Regions from separate parts of the Janibacter sp. DB-40 genome, predicted to be linked through region 1. Evidence: riboswitches for the same ligand, from Rfam matches in the RefSeq annotation. Region 1 holds a riboswitch; each other region holds the start of a gene.

Region 1 (3,770 bases):
CCCGCTCCCTCATGCTCGCCCTGGCCCACGAGGTCGTCGCGCTCTCCCGGGCGGAGGGAGTGCACCTCGGCGACGCCGACCTGACCCGGTGGGACAGCGTCCTGCGGGGCCTTCCCGGTGACGGGCTGACGTCGATGCTGCAGGACGTGGTGGCCGGTCGTCCCACCGAAGTCGCCCTCTTCGCGGACCGGGTGACCGCGCTCGGCCAGGAGCACGGCATCCCGACCCCGTACAACCAGATGGTCTCCTGGATTCTCGCCGCCCGCTGAGCGCACTCAGCGTCGGTCCCGCACGAGCCGGCGCACCTCCACCTCGTACCGACTGGCGGGACCACCGGGGGTCCTGAAGAAGCGTCGACGCAGCGCCCCCTCGACCCGCGCTCGGTCACCGTCGACGAAGCGCGCCGCAGCCCGTCGTGCGCCCGCCGACCAGCAGGCGCAGTCGATGGTGTCGACCGGACCGCCGGTTGCCCTGGTGACGACGAGCCGGAGCGTCACCAGCTCGTCACCGCTCGGCAGCTCCCGCGTGGTGGGCGCACCGCTGATCCGTCCGGTCAGCTCGATGTGGTTGATCTCGTCGACATCGTGGATCGTCGTGCCTCGGGCCATGCCACTCCCCCGCTTTCGGTTGTTCGTCCACCTCCAGAATCGTTGTCCCGCAACGCGTGCGGGAAGCAGTTCGACAAGCTGTGGATGCCGGCGCGATGAGCTGTATGGCTGTGGACGCCCGGCCCAACTGGCGAGACACGAATTGACCGGCGAGCGGTTGCAGGCTTCTACTGGGAGCACCCATCCAGAGCGGCCGAGAGATCTGGCTCGACGACGCCGCAGCAACCACCCTCCGGGGCAGGTGCTCACGCCAGGATCGATGGAGGATCGATGCACCACTCCGGGTCCGCTGTGACCACTCCCCTGCGCCCTGCTTTCGAGCAGGAGCTCTTCAGCCGCCGCATCGTCGACCTCATGCGTCGCGGCGTCAGCGCCTGTCGCGCCATCTGACGACGGCCGCCGCCGTTCCCCCGAGCCTTCTCGCCCAGCGCGAGAAGCCCCCTCGTCATGACGTGGCCCGGCCAAGCGCGATCACGCCTGCACTCACACACACCTCCTGAGGAGGACCCATGAGCACTCCCCTCGTCGACGTCCTCGAACCACTCGACCTGCGTGATGTCTTCCGTGGCGCCGCCGCGAGCACTTGGGTCGTCACCGGCAGCTCGAGCGCCGGACACGTCGGCTTCACCGCGATCTCGATCGTCTCGGTCTCGGTCGACCCACCGCTCGTCAGCTTCAACATCTCCAAGACGTCGAGCTCCCTGGCGACCATCAGCCGGTCCCGCAGGGCTGCGCTCCACCTCTTGTCGGACGAGCAGCATTCCGTCGCAAGCAGGTTCGCTGGCCACCGGGACCGCCGCTTCGTCGAGGACGGCACCTGGTCCGTGGACGACGGAGGCCTCCCGCTCATCCACGGAGGCGCAGCGCGCCTCGTCACCGAGATCGTTGACCTCGTCGACGTGGGCGACAGCTTCATCGCCGTCGCGCGCGTCGACACCGCCGACATCACCGGACGCCCGCCACTGGTGCACCACGCCGGTGGCTACCACCCCCTGAGCGCCCTCACCACGACCCCGAACGGAGCCTGACCTTGGCCTTCCCCGACCCCCTGAACTTCGCCTACTGGGTGCCCAACGTCTCCGGTGGCCTCGTCGTCTCCGACATCGAGCAGCGCACCGACCACTCCCCCGAGTACAACCGCGACGTCGCCCGTACCGCCGAGCAGGTCGGCTTCGACTACGCCCTGACCCAGGTGCGCTACCTCGCGTCCTACGGCGCCGATGCCCAGCACGAGTCGGTGTCCTTCTCACTCGACCTACTCGCTGCGACGGAGCGGCTAAAGGTCATCGCCGCCGTGCACCCCGGTCAGTGGCCGGCGCACATCCTCGCGAAACTCGCCGCCACGGCGCAGACCACGAGCGGGAACCGACTGGCGCTCAACGTCGTCTCCGGCTGGTTCAAGAAGGAGTACACCGAGCTCGGTCTCGACTGGCTCGACCACGAGGAGCGTTACCGCCGCGCGGCGGAGTTCATCGAGGTCCTGCGGGGGCTGTGGGACCAGGAGGGCTTCACCTACCGCGGTGACTTCTACCGCACGAGGGACGTCACCTTCCGGCCGCAGCCGCAGACCAACCCCGAGATCTTCCAGGGCGGCAACTCCACCTCGGCCCAGGCCATGGCCGGCCGTCTGTCCGACTGGTACCTCATGAACGGCAAGACGATCGAGGGCGCAGCCGAGCAGGTCGCGGCCGTGCGCGAGCAGGCCGCCAAGCACGGGCGACGGGTCCGCTTCGGGCTCAACGGGTTCGCAGTCGTCCGTGACACCGAGGCAGAGGCCGTGGCCGTCGTGGACGAGATCATCGCCAGGGCCGACGTCGACAAGGTCAACGACTTCGGCGAGGCCGTGAAGCAGGCGGGCAGTGCCACGGCCGACAAGAAGGGCATGTGGGCCGACAGCGAGTTCAAGGACCTCGTCCAGTACAACGACGGGTTCCGCACCGGCCTGATCGGCACTCCCGAGCAGGTTGCCGAGCGGATCATCGAGTACAAGAAGGTCGGCATCGACCTCGTCCTCACGGGGTTCCTCCACGTCCGGGAGGACGTCGAGAGGTTCGGCAGACAGGTCATCCCGATCGTGCGCGAGCTCGAGAAGGACCTGCCCGAGGAGCTGCGCTCCACCGATGAGCTCGTCGGAGCGTCGCGATGAGCGACGCGAGGGCGCTGCCCACGGCGGAGGAGCTGAGGGCCCTGCAGAAGCCGCTGAAGCAGCTCTACCGGGACGAGCCGGAGCAGGCACTCGTGACCAGCTCGGCCTCCGTGAACCTCGCCGACGACGGCATCGCGGCCGTCATCGACGGAGCAGGTGGGCGTTCCCGTGCGGGGTTGCACCCGGTGGCCGGTGGTGACGGCAGCGAGGCCTGCTCCGCGGACATCCTGCTCGAGGCACTCGCCGCCTGCGCGGGGGTGACCCTGCGCTCCGTGGCCACCGCGATGCGCGTGACCCTGCGCTCGGGCACGATCCGGGCAATCGGCACCTGGGACGGGCGCGGCACCCTCGGCGTCGACAGGGAGGTGCCGGTGGGCCTCACCGGCGTGCGCCTCGAGTTCGCGCTCGACACGGACGCCGACGAGGCGACGACCGCGAAGCTGCTCGACCTCACCGAGCAGTACTGCGTCATCGCCCAGACACTGCACGCACCCCCGCCACTCGAGGTCGCACTGGTCCGGGAGTGAGATCCTTGGAGCGATGAGCGAGCTCCGCGTCCCTCCCGGGCCGGGGATCCCCGACGGCGTCGTGGTCCCCGGCGCGGAGCTGTCCGAGCAGTTCAGCCGCGCCAGCGGCCCCGGCGGCCAGGGTGTGAACACGACGGACTCGCGCGTGCAGCTCTCCCTGGACCTGGGCACGACGAGCGCACTGACCGACTGCCAACGGGAACGCGCCCTCGCGCGCTTGTCGGGACGTCTCGTCGGCACGGTGCTGACCATCGACGCCGCAGAGCACCGTTCCCAGCGGCGCAACCGCGCCGCGGCCCGCGAGCGGATGGCCGACCTCCTCCGGTGGGCCCTGGCCCCTCCTCCCCCACCGCGACGGCCCACCAAGCGCACCCGCGGGTCCCAGCGACGACGGCTCGACGCCAAGCGGCGGCGCTCGGACCTGAAGAAGCAGCGAGGGCGCCCCGGTCAGGAGTAGGCCCGTGACAACGCCCGCGACGCGCAGGAGGA
Region 2 (3,770 bases), 490 kb from region 1:
AGAGGTCCGCGCCGGGGGTGTCGATGACGGTGACGAGCGGCAGCCCGAGCTCGGTGGCCATCCGCATCCCGCGCCGGGCCTCGCGCAGCGCGGCCGGGCCCATCGACTCGGAGACCTGGTAGCGCCGGTCCTGCCCGACGAGCACGCACGAGCGTCCCCCGAAGGACGCCAGCGCCAGCATCACGCCCTTGTCCAGCTCCCCGTAGCCGGTGCCGTTGAGCGGGATGACGTCGTCGGCGGCGTACCGCAGCAGCTCGCGCACGCCGGGCCGGTCGTCCCGCCGGGTCACCGTGATCGCCGACCAGAGCGCGTCGACCTCCTCCTGCGTCGGCTCCGGCCGGGAGACGAAGGGGGTGACCCGCCAGACCAGGTCCTCCCCGTCTGCCGCGGGGGAGCCGGGGGAGGCGTCGCGCGCCTGCGGGTGCGTGTGCCCCTCGGTCGTCGCGGACAGCAGCGTCAGCGCGCGCGAGGCGATCCCGGCGAGCTGGTCGGTGGGCACGACGGCGTCGACGATGCCCTTGTCGACGAGGTTCTCCGCGAGCTGCACCCCCTCCGGGAAGGGCTGGCCGTTGACCGTCTCGTAGACGACCGGGCCGAGGAAGCCGATGAGGGCCTCCGGCTCGGCGATCGTCATGTGCCCCAGGGACCCCCATGACGCGAAGACCCCGCCGGTCGTGGGGTGGCGCAGGTAGACGAGGTAGGGCAGGCCCGCCGCCTTGTGCGCGACGACGGCCGCGGAGATGTCGACCATCGTCACGAAGGCCGGAGTGCCCTCCTGCATGCGCGTGCCGCCGCTGGCGGTCGCCGCGATGAGGGGGAGGCGCTCGGTCGTGGCCCGACGGACCGCGGCGACGATCCGACCGGCGGCGGCCCGGCCGATCGAGCCCGCGAGGAAGCGGAACTCCCCGACGATCAGTGCGGCGTCGTGGCCGTGGATCCGGGCCGAGCCGGTGAGCACCGACTCGTCGGTCCCGGCCCGCTCGGCGGCGCGGTCGAGCGTGTCGAGGTACGTCTCGTCCAGGCCGTCGAGATCGAGGGACTCGTCCCAGGAGACGAAGGTGCCCTCGTCGACGACCGTGTCGATCAGCTCGTGGGCAGTCAGGCGACGCGAACTCATGCCGTGATCGTCCCAGTCCCGCCGCTCGGTAACCTTGCGCCGTGCTTGTGCCCTTGACCACTGTCGTGATCGTGGCCGTCGGCGTGCTCGGGGTGATGGCCCTCGTCTACATGCTGATCAACCGCCTCGTCGACGACGCCATGCTGCTCGTGACCGCCGTCGTCGAGCTGTCCCTGCTCGTCCTCGTCGTCGCCAGCGCGATCGCGCAGGGGGCGGTGACTGGCACGGGGCAGGGCGCGACGATGCTCGCGTACGCGCTGACGCTGCCAATCATCCCACCGGTCGTCGTCTTCATCGCGCTGAAGGAGAAGACCCGCTGGGCCATGGGCGTGGTCATCGCCGGCGCCTTCACCGTCGGTGTCATGGCCTACCGCATCCTGCAGATCTGGGACGTCCATGGCCCCGCCTGACGTGCCGACCGGCACCGGCCCGGGGCGGGTCGTCGTCGCCGTCTACGCCGTGCTCGCGCTCGCCGCGACCGGCCGCTCGGTCCTGCAGCTGACCCAGTACCTCGACCGGGCGCCGCTGGCGTACCTGCTCTCCGCGCTCGCGGCGGTGATCTACATCGTCGCGACCGTTGCCCTGGCGAAGGGGGGACGCACCGGCGCCCGGGTCGCCACCGGGGCGATCCTCGTCGAGGCCGTCGGGGTGCTCACCGTGGGCACCCTGTCCTACCTCGTGCCCGAGCTCTTCCCGGACAAGACCGTCTGGTCCCACTACGGAGCGGGCTATGCCTACGCGCCGCTCGTCCTCCCCTTCGTCGGGCTGTGGTGGATCCGAAGGGTGCGACGGGCCCGCCGCAGCGCGGGGGACTGACGGGGGACGCCCCCTTCGCCCGGGAGGTGAGACACCCTCCGCCGGACCACCGGCCGTCTCATATGCTCTGGGCAGGTCTTGAGCGCCAGCGGACAGCCCCGGCTAGCTGGCCGGCAACCCTCCTCCGCGGTGGGGTGCCCCGGGAGACGACCAGGTCCGTGGCAATCCGTCACGGTCAAGCGCGCACCACACCAGGAGCACAGACATGTCCGACCCGACCACGTGGAACTTCGAGACCAAGCAGATCCACGCCGGCCAGGCACCCGACCCGACGACCGGTTCGCGGGCGCTGCCGATCCACCAGACGACGTCCTACGTCTTCAAGGACACCGAGCACGCCGCGAACCTCTTCGGGCTCAAGGAGCTCGGCAACATCTACACGCGGATCATGAACCCGACCCAGGACGCGGTCGAGAACAAGATCGCCGCGCTCGAGGGTGGCGTCGCCGCCCTGATGACCGCCTCCGGCATGTCCGCGACGACCCTCGCGCTGATGAACGTCGCCGAGGCCGGTGACCACATCGTCGCCAGCGCCGCGCTCTACGGCGGCACGGTCAACCTCTTCCAGTACACGCTGCCGAAGTACGGCATCGAGGTCACGCTCGTCGAGGACCCGAGCGACCTGCAGGAGTGGAAGGACGCGGTCAAGCCGAACACGAAGGCCCTCTTCGGCGAGACCATCGGCAACCCCAAGGACGTCGTCCTCGACATTCAGGGCATCGCCGACATCGCCCACGGTGCCGGCGTGCCGCTGATCGTCGACAACACCATCGCCACCCCCTACGTCCTGCGTCCGATCGAGCACGGCGCCGATGTCGTCGTGCACGCCGCGACGAAGTTCCTCGGTGGCCACGGCACCTCGATCGCCGGTGTCATCGTCGACGCCGGGAAGTTCGACTACGCCGCCGACCCGGAGAAGTTCCCCAACTACAACGAGCCCGACCCGAGCTACCACGGCCTGCGCTTCGGACCGGACCTCGGCGTCAACGGCGCCATGGGGGCCAACCTGTCCTTCATCCTCAAGGCCCGCGTGCAGCTGCTGCGCGACCTCGGCCCGGCGATCTCGCCCTTCAACGCCTTCCTCATCGGGCAGGGCATCGAGACGCTCAGTCTGCGCATGGACAAGCACCTGGACAACACCCGCAAGGTCGCCGAGTACCTCGGTGGCCACGCGCAGGTGGAGCAGGTCATCTGGGCCTCGCTGCCGACCAGTGCCAGCTTCGAGAACGCGCAGAAGTACACGCCCAAGGGCGCCGGTGCGGTCATCTCCTTCGAGATCGCCGGCGGCCACGATGCGGGCCGGAAGTTCGTCGAGGGCCTGGAGCTGCACAGCCACCTTGCCAACATCGGTGACGTGCGCTCGCTCGTGATCCACCCCGCGTCGACGACCCACTCGCAGGGCCCGGAGGAGGACCGCCTCGCCGCCGGCGTCACCCCCGGCCTGGTGCGTCTGTCCGTCGGGCTGGAGAACGTCGACGACATCATCGCCGACCTCGAGCAGGGCTTCGCCGCCGCCAACGCCTGACCCACCTCGGTGGTTGAGGTGTGAGGAGCGCTAGCGACGAGCCTCGAAACCGCGTTGGTTGAGGTGTGAGGCCGCGCAGCGGGCGAGCCTCGAAACCCGCGGGGCCTGTGGACAACTCCACGGGCCCCGCGGCGTTCTTTCCTACGGTGTCCGCATGGGTGACGACGGGATCTCGATCGACGGCGAGGGCATCGCCCGCCTCGGGGATCGGCTCGGGGACATCGCGGACGGACTCGAGGATGCCGCGGCGAGGACCTCCGACGTGGCCGTCCACGGGTTCCCCTCCGGCACGGGCGAGCGGGCCCTCGACGG
Region 3 (3,770 bases), 1.4 Mb from region 1:
GCCCGACGACGTGCCCTGAGCGCCCACCCCGGGGCGTGGGCGAGACTGGGGGCATGCCGCTCTCCGACCCGTCGTCCCCGCAGGCGCCGACGCGCGTGCGCAACCGCCAGCTCGCCGACATCGGCCCCCTCGCCCAGCTGCGTGCGGGCCGGCTCGGCATCCGGTTGCCGCTGCTGCTCGTCGGGCTCTTCTTCTACGGCGCCTCGATGGCGATGGTCATCCGCGGCACGCTCGGGCAGATCCCGTGGGACGTCCTGCACGTCGGCGTCTCGAAGCACCTCCCGCTGACCTTCGGGACGATCGTCATCGGGGTCTCGCTGATCGTCCTCCTGGCCTGGATCCCGCTGCGCCAGAAGCCGGGCGTCGGCACGATCGGCAATGCCCTGCTCATCGGTCCCTCGGCGGACGTCGTCCTCGCCCTCCTGCAGACGCCGGAGGCCCTCGGGTGGCGGATCGCGCTGCTGGTCGGCGGTGTCGTCCTCAACGGCATCGCGACGGGCATGTACATCGGCTCGCAGTTCGGTCCCGGTCCGCGTGACGGCCTGATGACCGGGCTGGCGCGGGTGACGGGGCGCTCGATCCGGCTGGTGCGCACCGGGCTCGAGGTCTCCGTGGTCGCCGTCGGGTGGCTCCTCGGCGGTGTCGTCGGTGTCGGCACCGTGCTCTACGCCGTCGCCATCGGGCCCCTCGCGCAGCTCTTCCTGCCGCTCTTCACGGTCGAGCTGACCCCCCGGCGTCCGGATGCCGGACCGTCAGACACATAACTGGACATTATGGGTCGCAATATGTGACGTTATGTCTTGGTCATGAGTCCCAGCGCGAAGCCCCGGCTTGCTGGGCGGCAACCCTCCACCCTCGGTGGGGTGCCCCGGGTGAGGACCTGGACGCGGTCGACCGGCCGCGTCAAGCGCGGGTTCACCTGAGCCCTGGACGAAAGAGTCATGCCATGAGCCAGACGATCGACGAGACCACCACCGACCCGAACCTGGTGACCACCTCGGTCACCGGCGCCCTCGTGCGCGGCACCGCCACGGAGGTCACCCTCTCGGCGCGCCAGCACACCTTCACCATCGACGAGCCGGCCGGTCTCGGTGGCACCGACCTCGGCGCCAACCCCGTCGAGCACCTGCTCGGCGCGCTCGCCTCCTGCACGGTCATCACCTACCAGGTGTGGGCGGAGAAGCTGGGCCTGCGCCTGGACGGAGTGGACGTCGCGCTCTCCGGCGACATCGACCTGCGGGGTTTCTTCGGCACCGCCGAGGGCGTGCGGCCGGGCTTCCGGGGCATCGACCTCGAGGTCACCCTGACCGGCCCGGAGAGTGACGCGGACTACCGCCGCCTCGAGGAGGCCGTCTCGACCCACTGCCCGGTCGCGGACAACCTCACCAACGGCGTCCCGGTGCGGACCACGCTCGAGCTGGCCGCCGGCTGATCACCACGCTCAACCGTCGCCACTGCTGACTCCGACCGGCAGCGGAGTCAGCCCACGTCGTCCGGTCTGCAGCCCGCAGGGGGTGTTGCAGGCCGGGCGCCGTGCTGTCCGGCCGCCGGGGGCTAGCGCACGACCTCGCGCAGGCTTCCGTCGACCCGCCGGGTCCAGCCGCGCCCGTCGAGGTGCTCCAACAACGGCACCGCGGCCCGCCGGGTGGTGCCGAGGGCCTGCCTCGCTGCGCTGAGGGTGAAGGGCTGCTCCAGCCCGGCGAGCACCCGCATGGCCCGTGCCGGTGCGTCGGGCAGCAGGACGACGTCGTCGGGCAGGCGCAGCAGCCGGCCGAGCCGGGCCGCGGCGGCGAGCTCGGTGGCCCCGAGACCGAGGTCGGCCAGCTCACCGCGCTCCGGGGCGACGAAGGGGGTCACCCGCAGCTTCTCCTCCACGGCCGCGATGCTCGCCTCCGCGGCGCCCAGTCCTCCCGCGGCCGGGTCGTGGACGGTCCCGTCCGTCAGGGCCAGGCCGGCCGGCCCGATGAGCGCCCGCACGGCCGCCTGCCCCAGCGAGGGCGGCAGGTGCGCCGCCAGCCCGAGGTGGTGGGCCGCCTCGGCCACCGGCATCCCGGCGCTCAACGGCTCGCGTCGGTGGTGCTCGCGGACGGCCGCGACGAGGCGCGCCTGCCAGTCGGCCAGGGTGGTCCCGTCCACGAGCCAGTCGCCCACTCGGACGGCGCCGGCCGGCGCGGTCAGGCCCAGCCGGCCCAGCACCTCCTCCCGGTCGGCGCCCCGCGACCGCAGCCGCACGGCGGACAGGTCCCCGGTGGACAGCGCCTCGGCGCGCCGGCCCGCCGCGCCCCGCCGGGACAGCGGGAGCGGGTCGACGTCCACGACGCGCGCGGACCACAACCGGCGGCTGCCCGGGTCGCGCAGGATCGCCCGGTCGGCGACCCGCCACGGCAGGACCACCCCCGAGGTCAGCCGAGCGAACCCGGCACCGAGCGGACGCACGTGCACGCTGGCGTCCGCCGACCCCACGTGCAGCGTCGCCACCTGCGGGGGTGAGCGGTCCGGCCGGCCGGGGCGACCCCTTCGTCCCCGTCGACGGGGGTCAGGGCGACGTCGACGACATCGGCCGGCTCGAAGGCGTCCGGGGTGAGCAGGACGAGCGATCGGCCCACGGTGTCGGCCTCCACCCCGCGGAGGTTGACCGCGACCCGGGAGACCGGACCGACCTGCTCGCGGGCGGAGTCCTGGCTGTGCAGACCGCGTACGGTCACCTCGCGGGCGGTGCCGTGGTCGAGGAGGGTCAGCCGGTCGCCGCTGCGCAGGGTGCCCGCGCCGAGGGTGCCGGTGATGACCGTCCCCGCCCCGGAGATGGAGAAGGACCGGTCGCCCCACAGCCGCACCGGCGCGTCGGGGTCGGGCGTCGGCATGCGGTCGACGAGCGCGTCCAACCCCTCACGCACCGACTCCAGGCCCTCGCCGGTCACGGCGGAGACCTCGCAGACCGGCACGTCGAGGCCGGCCGCCGCGAGTCGCCTGGTCGCCTGGGAGCGCACCTCCGCCCGCTGCTCGGCGTCGGCGAGGTCGCACCGGGTGAGCACGAGCAGCCCGTCGGTGATCCCGAGCGCGTGGACCGCGGCGAGGTGCTCGCTGCTCTGGGCCTGCCACCCCTGGTCCGCGGCGACGACGAAGACCACCGTCGGCGCGGGCCCGAGCCCCGAGAGCATCGTGCCGACGAAGCGTTGATGGCCCGGCACGTCGACGAAGGCGACCTCGGCCCCGCTCGGCAGCGTCGTCCACGCGTAGCCGAGCTCGATCGTCAGGCCGCGCCGACGCTCCTGCGCCAACCGGTCCGGGTCGCGTCCGGTCAGGGCCCGCACGAGGGTGGACTTGCCGTGGTCGACGTGCCCGGCCGTGGCCAGTACCCGCCTCATGACACCGGTCTCATGGCAGACCGGGCCGCTCGTCGGCCCCGGTCACCGCGTCGGACCCATCGCGAAGGGCGATGCGCACCGCCGCCTCCACGTCGCCGTCGTGGTCGGCGGGGATGCAGCGCAGGTCGATCAGGCCGCGGCCCTCGTCGACCCGGGCGAGCACGGCCGGGGTGCCGGGAGGCGGGGTGCGCAGTCGCTCGACCGCGGCGACGGGGATCTCGACCGCCCAGCCGGGCAGCGGCACCCCGGGGGCGCCGCCGCCACCGACCCGTCCCTCGACGGGCACGACGCCGCGGCCGAGCGCGGCGGCCAGGCGCTCGACCCGGGGGAGCAGCGCGTCGGCGCGCGCGTGGAGTGCGGCCGCCACCGGTGGGGCCGGCCCGCGCACCGTCGCCTCGAGCGCGG
Region 4 (3,770 bases), 410 kb from region 1:
GACAAGCTGCCCGACGACGAGGTCGTCCTCGTGTGCACCGGCAGCCAGGGTGAGCCGATGGCGGCCCTGTCGCGCATGGCCAACCGGGACCACCGCATCGACGTCGGCGACGGCGACACCGTCCTGCTCGCCTCGAGCCTGATCCCCGGCAACGAGAACGCCGTCTACCGGATCATCAACGGCCTGATGCGCCTGGGCGCCGACGTCGTGCACAAGGGCAATGCCAAGGTGCACGTCTCCGGGCACGCCAGCGCCGGTGAGCTGCTCTACTGCTACAACATCGTCAAGCCGCGCAACGTGATGCCGGTCCACGGCGAGTGGCGCCACCTCGTGGCCAACGCCGAGCTGGCCATCGCCACGGGGGTGGACGCCGACCACGTCGTCCTGGCCGAGGACGGGGTCGTCGTCGACCTCGTCGACGGCCGGGCGCGCATCGTCGGGGCGGTGCCCTGCGGCTACATCTACGTCGACGGCTCGAGCGTCGGCGCCGCCACGGAGGAGCTGCTCAAGGACCGCCGCATCCTGCGCGACGAGGGCTTCATCTCGGTCATGGTCGTCATCGACGCCTCGACCGGCAAGGTCGTCGCGGGCCCGGAGATCACCGCCCGTGGCTTCGCCGAGGACGAGGAGATCTTCACCCAGGTGCGACCGAAGATCATCGCCGCCCTGGACGAGGCCACCCGCAAGGGCACGACCGACCCGCACCAGCTGCAGCAGGTCGTGCGCCGGGCGGTCGGCGGCTGGGTCGGCGGCAAGATCCGTCGCCGCCCGATGATCATCCCGGTGGTCGTCGAGGCCTGAGCGAGGTCACCGCCCCACCCGCCCCCTTCGCACGCCCTCGGGTCAGAGCGAGCGAAGGGCGGCGAGCAGCCGGTCCACGTGCTCGGTGGTCGTCCCGAGACCGGCGCTGATCCGCACGGCCGTGGACTGCGGGCGCTCGGCGAGCAGGTGGTCGACGAGCGGGTGCGCGCAGAACTTCCCGTCGCGCACCCCGATCCCGTGCTCGTCGCCGAGGACGCGGGCGACCTCGCTGCTGTCGTGCCCGTCGACCGTGATCGTCGCCACGGGTGCGCCCGTGCGACCGCCGAAGAGGGTGTGCACGTGCACCCCGTCGATGGTTGCGAGACCGCTGAGCAGCCGGGTGCGCAGGGCGTGCTCGTGGGCGATGATCGCCTCCTCGTGCTCGGCGATGACCTCGCAGGCGGCGGCGAGCGCGACCGCGCCGAGGACGTTGGGGCTGCCTGCCTCGTGCCGGGCCGGACCGGTGGTCCACTCGACGGCCCCGTCGCCGACGCGGGTGGTGGCCCCGCCCCCGGCGAGGTACGGGTCGGCCGTGTCGAGCCAGTCCCGGCGGCCCACGAGCGCGCCGGCGCCGAAGGGCGCGTAGACCTTGTGCCCGGAGAAGGCGACCCAGTCGATGCCCAGGGCCGCGATGTCGACCCGGCGGTGCGGGACGACCTGGGCGGCGTCGAGCGCGAAGCGGGCCCCGTGCGCGTGCGCCAGGTCGGCGAGCCGCTCGATCGGCCAGTGCTCGCCCGTGACGTTCGAGGCGCCGGTGGCGACGACGAGTCGGTGCTCGCCCGGGTGGGTGCGCAGCGCCTCGTCGAGGAGCGTGACCGCCTCGGCGTGGCTGTGCGGGATGGGCAGGCGCACCGCATCGGCCCAGGGCAGCAGGGCGGCGTGGTGCTCGGAGGCGAAGACGAAGACCGTCGTGCCCGTCGGCAGTGCCCGGGCGAGGAGGTTGAAGGAGTCGGTCGTGTTGCGGGTGAAGACGACCTGGTCGTCCTCGCGTGCCCCGACGAAGGCGGCGACCGCCTCGCGGGCCGCCTCGTAGCGGGAGCTGGTCACCCGGGAGGCGAAGCCGGCGCCGCGGTGGACGGAGGAGTAGGTGGCGGAGGCGGCCGTGACCGCCTCCGTGACGGCGACGAGGGCGGGGGTGGTCGCACCGTGGTCGAGGTGGGCGTACTCGACGGTGGAGTCGTCGTGGTCGCGGTAGGTCAGTCCGGCCGACACGAGCGGGGGCAGGGCCGTGGTGGTGGGACGCAGGTCGGAGACGGTCATGGAGGACTCCATCGGGTCAAGGACCCAGGCGTCGACCGTGAGTCCGCGCTTGCCGGGCGACACCACGCCGCCGGCCAGGTCGTCACCCGGAGCACCCCACCGCGGAAGGAGGGTTGCCGACCAGCTAGCCGGGGCTTGTCGCTGGTACTCGTGACCTTGGGTCGAGACGGTAGCGGACGCACCGCTCGGAGTGCGCGACCGGGCACGACCCGTCTCGGATCGTGGGACGTCAGCCGAGGAGGAGGGCGACCAGCGTGCCGACCACGAGGTACGGGCCGAAGGCCAGGTGCGTGCCCCGCCCTGCCCGGCGGGCCAGCAGCAGCCCGAGCGCGACCACGCCGCCGAGGACGAAGCCGAGCCACAGCCCGAGGAGGACGTGGCCCCAGGAGAGCCAGCCCAGGACTGCGGCGAGGGAGACGATGAGCTTGGCGTCGCCCATCCCGACCGATCGCCCGTAGAGCACGAGGGCCAGCAGCAGGAAGCCGCCTCCGACGAGGAGTGCCGCCAGACCCGCCCGGCGAAGGGAGGTCCAGTCGCCGGTCGCGGCGCTCGCCCCGGCGAGCAGGGCGAGCTCGACCGGCACCAGCGGCAGGGTGATCGCATTGGGCAGGCGGTGCACGTCCGCGTCGATCGCGGCGAGGGCGAGACCGGCGGGCACGAGGACGAGGTAGGGCAGGAGGGCCGGCCACGGGTGATCGGCGAGCGCCCGGGCCACGAGCACCCCGGCGAAGGGGGCGACCGCCACCACCCACAGGTGGCGGGGGAGCGGGCCGGTCTCGTCGGGGCGGCGGTAGGCGCCCCTGCGCAGCGCGACCAGGACGCCGATCCCGAGTGCGCCCGTCACGACGGCGACGAGCACCAGACGGGAGTCCACTGGGGGAGGCTACCGCCTTGGTGCGCGTGTGACGCGTGTGTCAGGCGTGTCTTTCCCCTACTCTGCGAGCATGGCCACTCGCCCGTCGACCACCGCTCGCAAGAGCGCCGCCTCGCGACCCCGCGGAAGCACGCGGCCCTCGGGGCGGAAGCCGACTGCCAAGGGCAAGGCTCCGGCGGCGCGGAAGAAGGGCGCGTCCGGGGGCGGGCTCCCGCTGCCGCTCGCGGCCGTCCAGCGCACCTGGATGGGCGTCGCGAGCGCCACCGGGTCGAGCGTGCGCCGGATGGGCCACGGGGCCAGCCAGATCGAGCCGGAGCACCGTCGTGACGGGCTCGGCTTCCTCTTCCTCGCGCTCGCCCTGGTCGTCGCCGTCCGCGAGTGGTGGGGCCTGGCCGGCGGTTTCGGCGACGTCGTGCACGCGGTCGCGGCGGGCACCTTCGGCCGGATCGCCTACGCGCTCCCCATCGTCCTGCTGGTCCTCGGCGTGCGCCTGCTGCGCACCCCGAGCAACGAGGCGGCGGACGCCCGCCTCGGCTTCGGCACCGTCATGGCCCTCTTCGCCGCCGCCGGCCTGACCCACATCGCCAAGGACATCCCGCAGCCCCCGGAGGGTGCGGACCCCATGCGCGACGCGGGCGGCATCGTCGGTTTCCTGGCCTCCGACCCGCTCGTGACGGCGGTGACCGAGTGGCCCGCGATCATCCTGCTGGCTCTGCTCGGCCTCTTCAGTCTCCTGCTGCTCACGGGGACCCCGCTGCACGAGGTCCCGCAACGACTGGCCTACATCCGCGCCGCCTTCACCGGCGAGGTGCCGGCGCACGTGAGCGAGCAGCGG

The links. A riboswitch is a leader RNA that binds a small molecule or an ion and turns the genes downstream of it on or off. The one in region 1 is predicted to bind S-adenosylmethionine.
Region 2: it holds a riboswitch for S-adenosylmethionine, as region 1 does, so the genes downstream of both, PVE36_RS05740 (bifunctional o-acetylhomoserine/o-acetylserine sulfhydrylase) here and PVE36_RS07990 (flavin reductase family protein) in region 1, are expected to answer to the same signal.
Region 3: it holds a riboswitch for S-adenosylmethionine, as region 1 does, so the genes downstream of both, PVE36_RS14890 (OsmC family protein) here and PVE36_RS07990 (flavin reductase family protein) in region 1, are expected to answer to the same signal.
Region 4: it holds a riboswitch for S-adenosylmethionine, as region 1 does, so the genes downstream of both, PVE36_RS09975 (aminotransferase class V-fold PLP-dependent enzyme) here and PVE36_RS07990 (flavin reductase family protein) in region 1, are expected to answer to the same signal.

The regions. Positions count from the first base shown of each region.
Region 1 covers NZ_CP120360.1:1,694,695-1,698,464, forward strand. Annotated here, with positions in the region: gene PVE36_RS07980 (2-dehydropantoate 2-reductase) at 1-269, shown strand, start outside; gene PVE36_RS07985 (single-stranded DNA-binding protein) at 276-608, opposite strand; SAM riboswitch class I at 786-874, shown strand; gene PVE36_RS07990 (flavin reductase family protein) at 1,118-1,636, shown strand; gene sfnG (dimethylsulfone monooxygenase SfnG) at 1,633-2,754, shown strand; gene PVE36_RS08000 (OsmC family protein) at 2,751-3,281, shown strand; gene arfB (alternative ribosome rescue aminoacyl-tRNA hydrolase ArfB) at 3,295-3,738, shown strand.
Region 2 covers NZ_CP120360.1:1,202,209-1,205,978, forward strand. Annotated here, with positions in the region: gene PVE36_RS05725 (carboxyl transferase domain-containing protein) at 1-1,117, opposite strand, end outside; gene PVE36_RS05730 (hypothetical protein) at 1,159-1,527, shown strand; gene PVE36_RS05735 (hypothetical protein) at 1,514-1,933, shown strand; SAM riboswitch class IV at 2,008-2,121, shown strand; gene PVE36_RS05740 (bifunctional o-acetylhomoserine/o-acetylserine sulfhydrylase) at 2,139-3,458, shown strand; gene PVE36_RS05745 (hypothetical protein) at 3,613-3,770, shown strand, end outside.
Region 3 covers NZ_CP120360.1:3,094,736-3,098,505, reverse strand. Annotated here, with positions in the region: gene PVE36_RS14900 (hypothetical protein) at 1-19, shown strand, start outside; gene PVE36_RS14895 (hypothetical protein) at 54-764, shown strand; SAM riboswitch class IV at 803-916, shown strand; gene PVE36_RS14890 (OsmC family protein) at 947-1,432, shown strand; gene PVE36_RS16265 (SelB C-terminal domain-containing protein) at 1,555-2,442, opposite strand; gene PVE36_RS16260 (GTP-binding protein) at 2,403-3,365, opposite strand; gene selA (L-seryl-tRNA(Sec) selenium transferase) at 3,376-3,770, opposite strand, start outside.
Region 4 covers NZ_CP120360.1:2,104,842-2,108,611, reverse strand. Annotated here, with positions in the region: gene PVE36_RS09980 (ribonuclease J) at 1-801, shown strand, start outside; gene PVE36_RS09975 (aminotransferase class V-fold PLP-dependent enzyme) at 844-2,061, opposite strand; SAM riboswitch class IV at 2,102-2,217, opposite strand; gene PVE36_RS09970 (A24 family peptidase) at 2,291-2,935, opposite strand; partial or broken gene PVE36_RS09965 (DNA translocase FtsK) at 3,180-3,770, shown strand, end outside.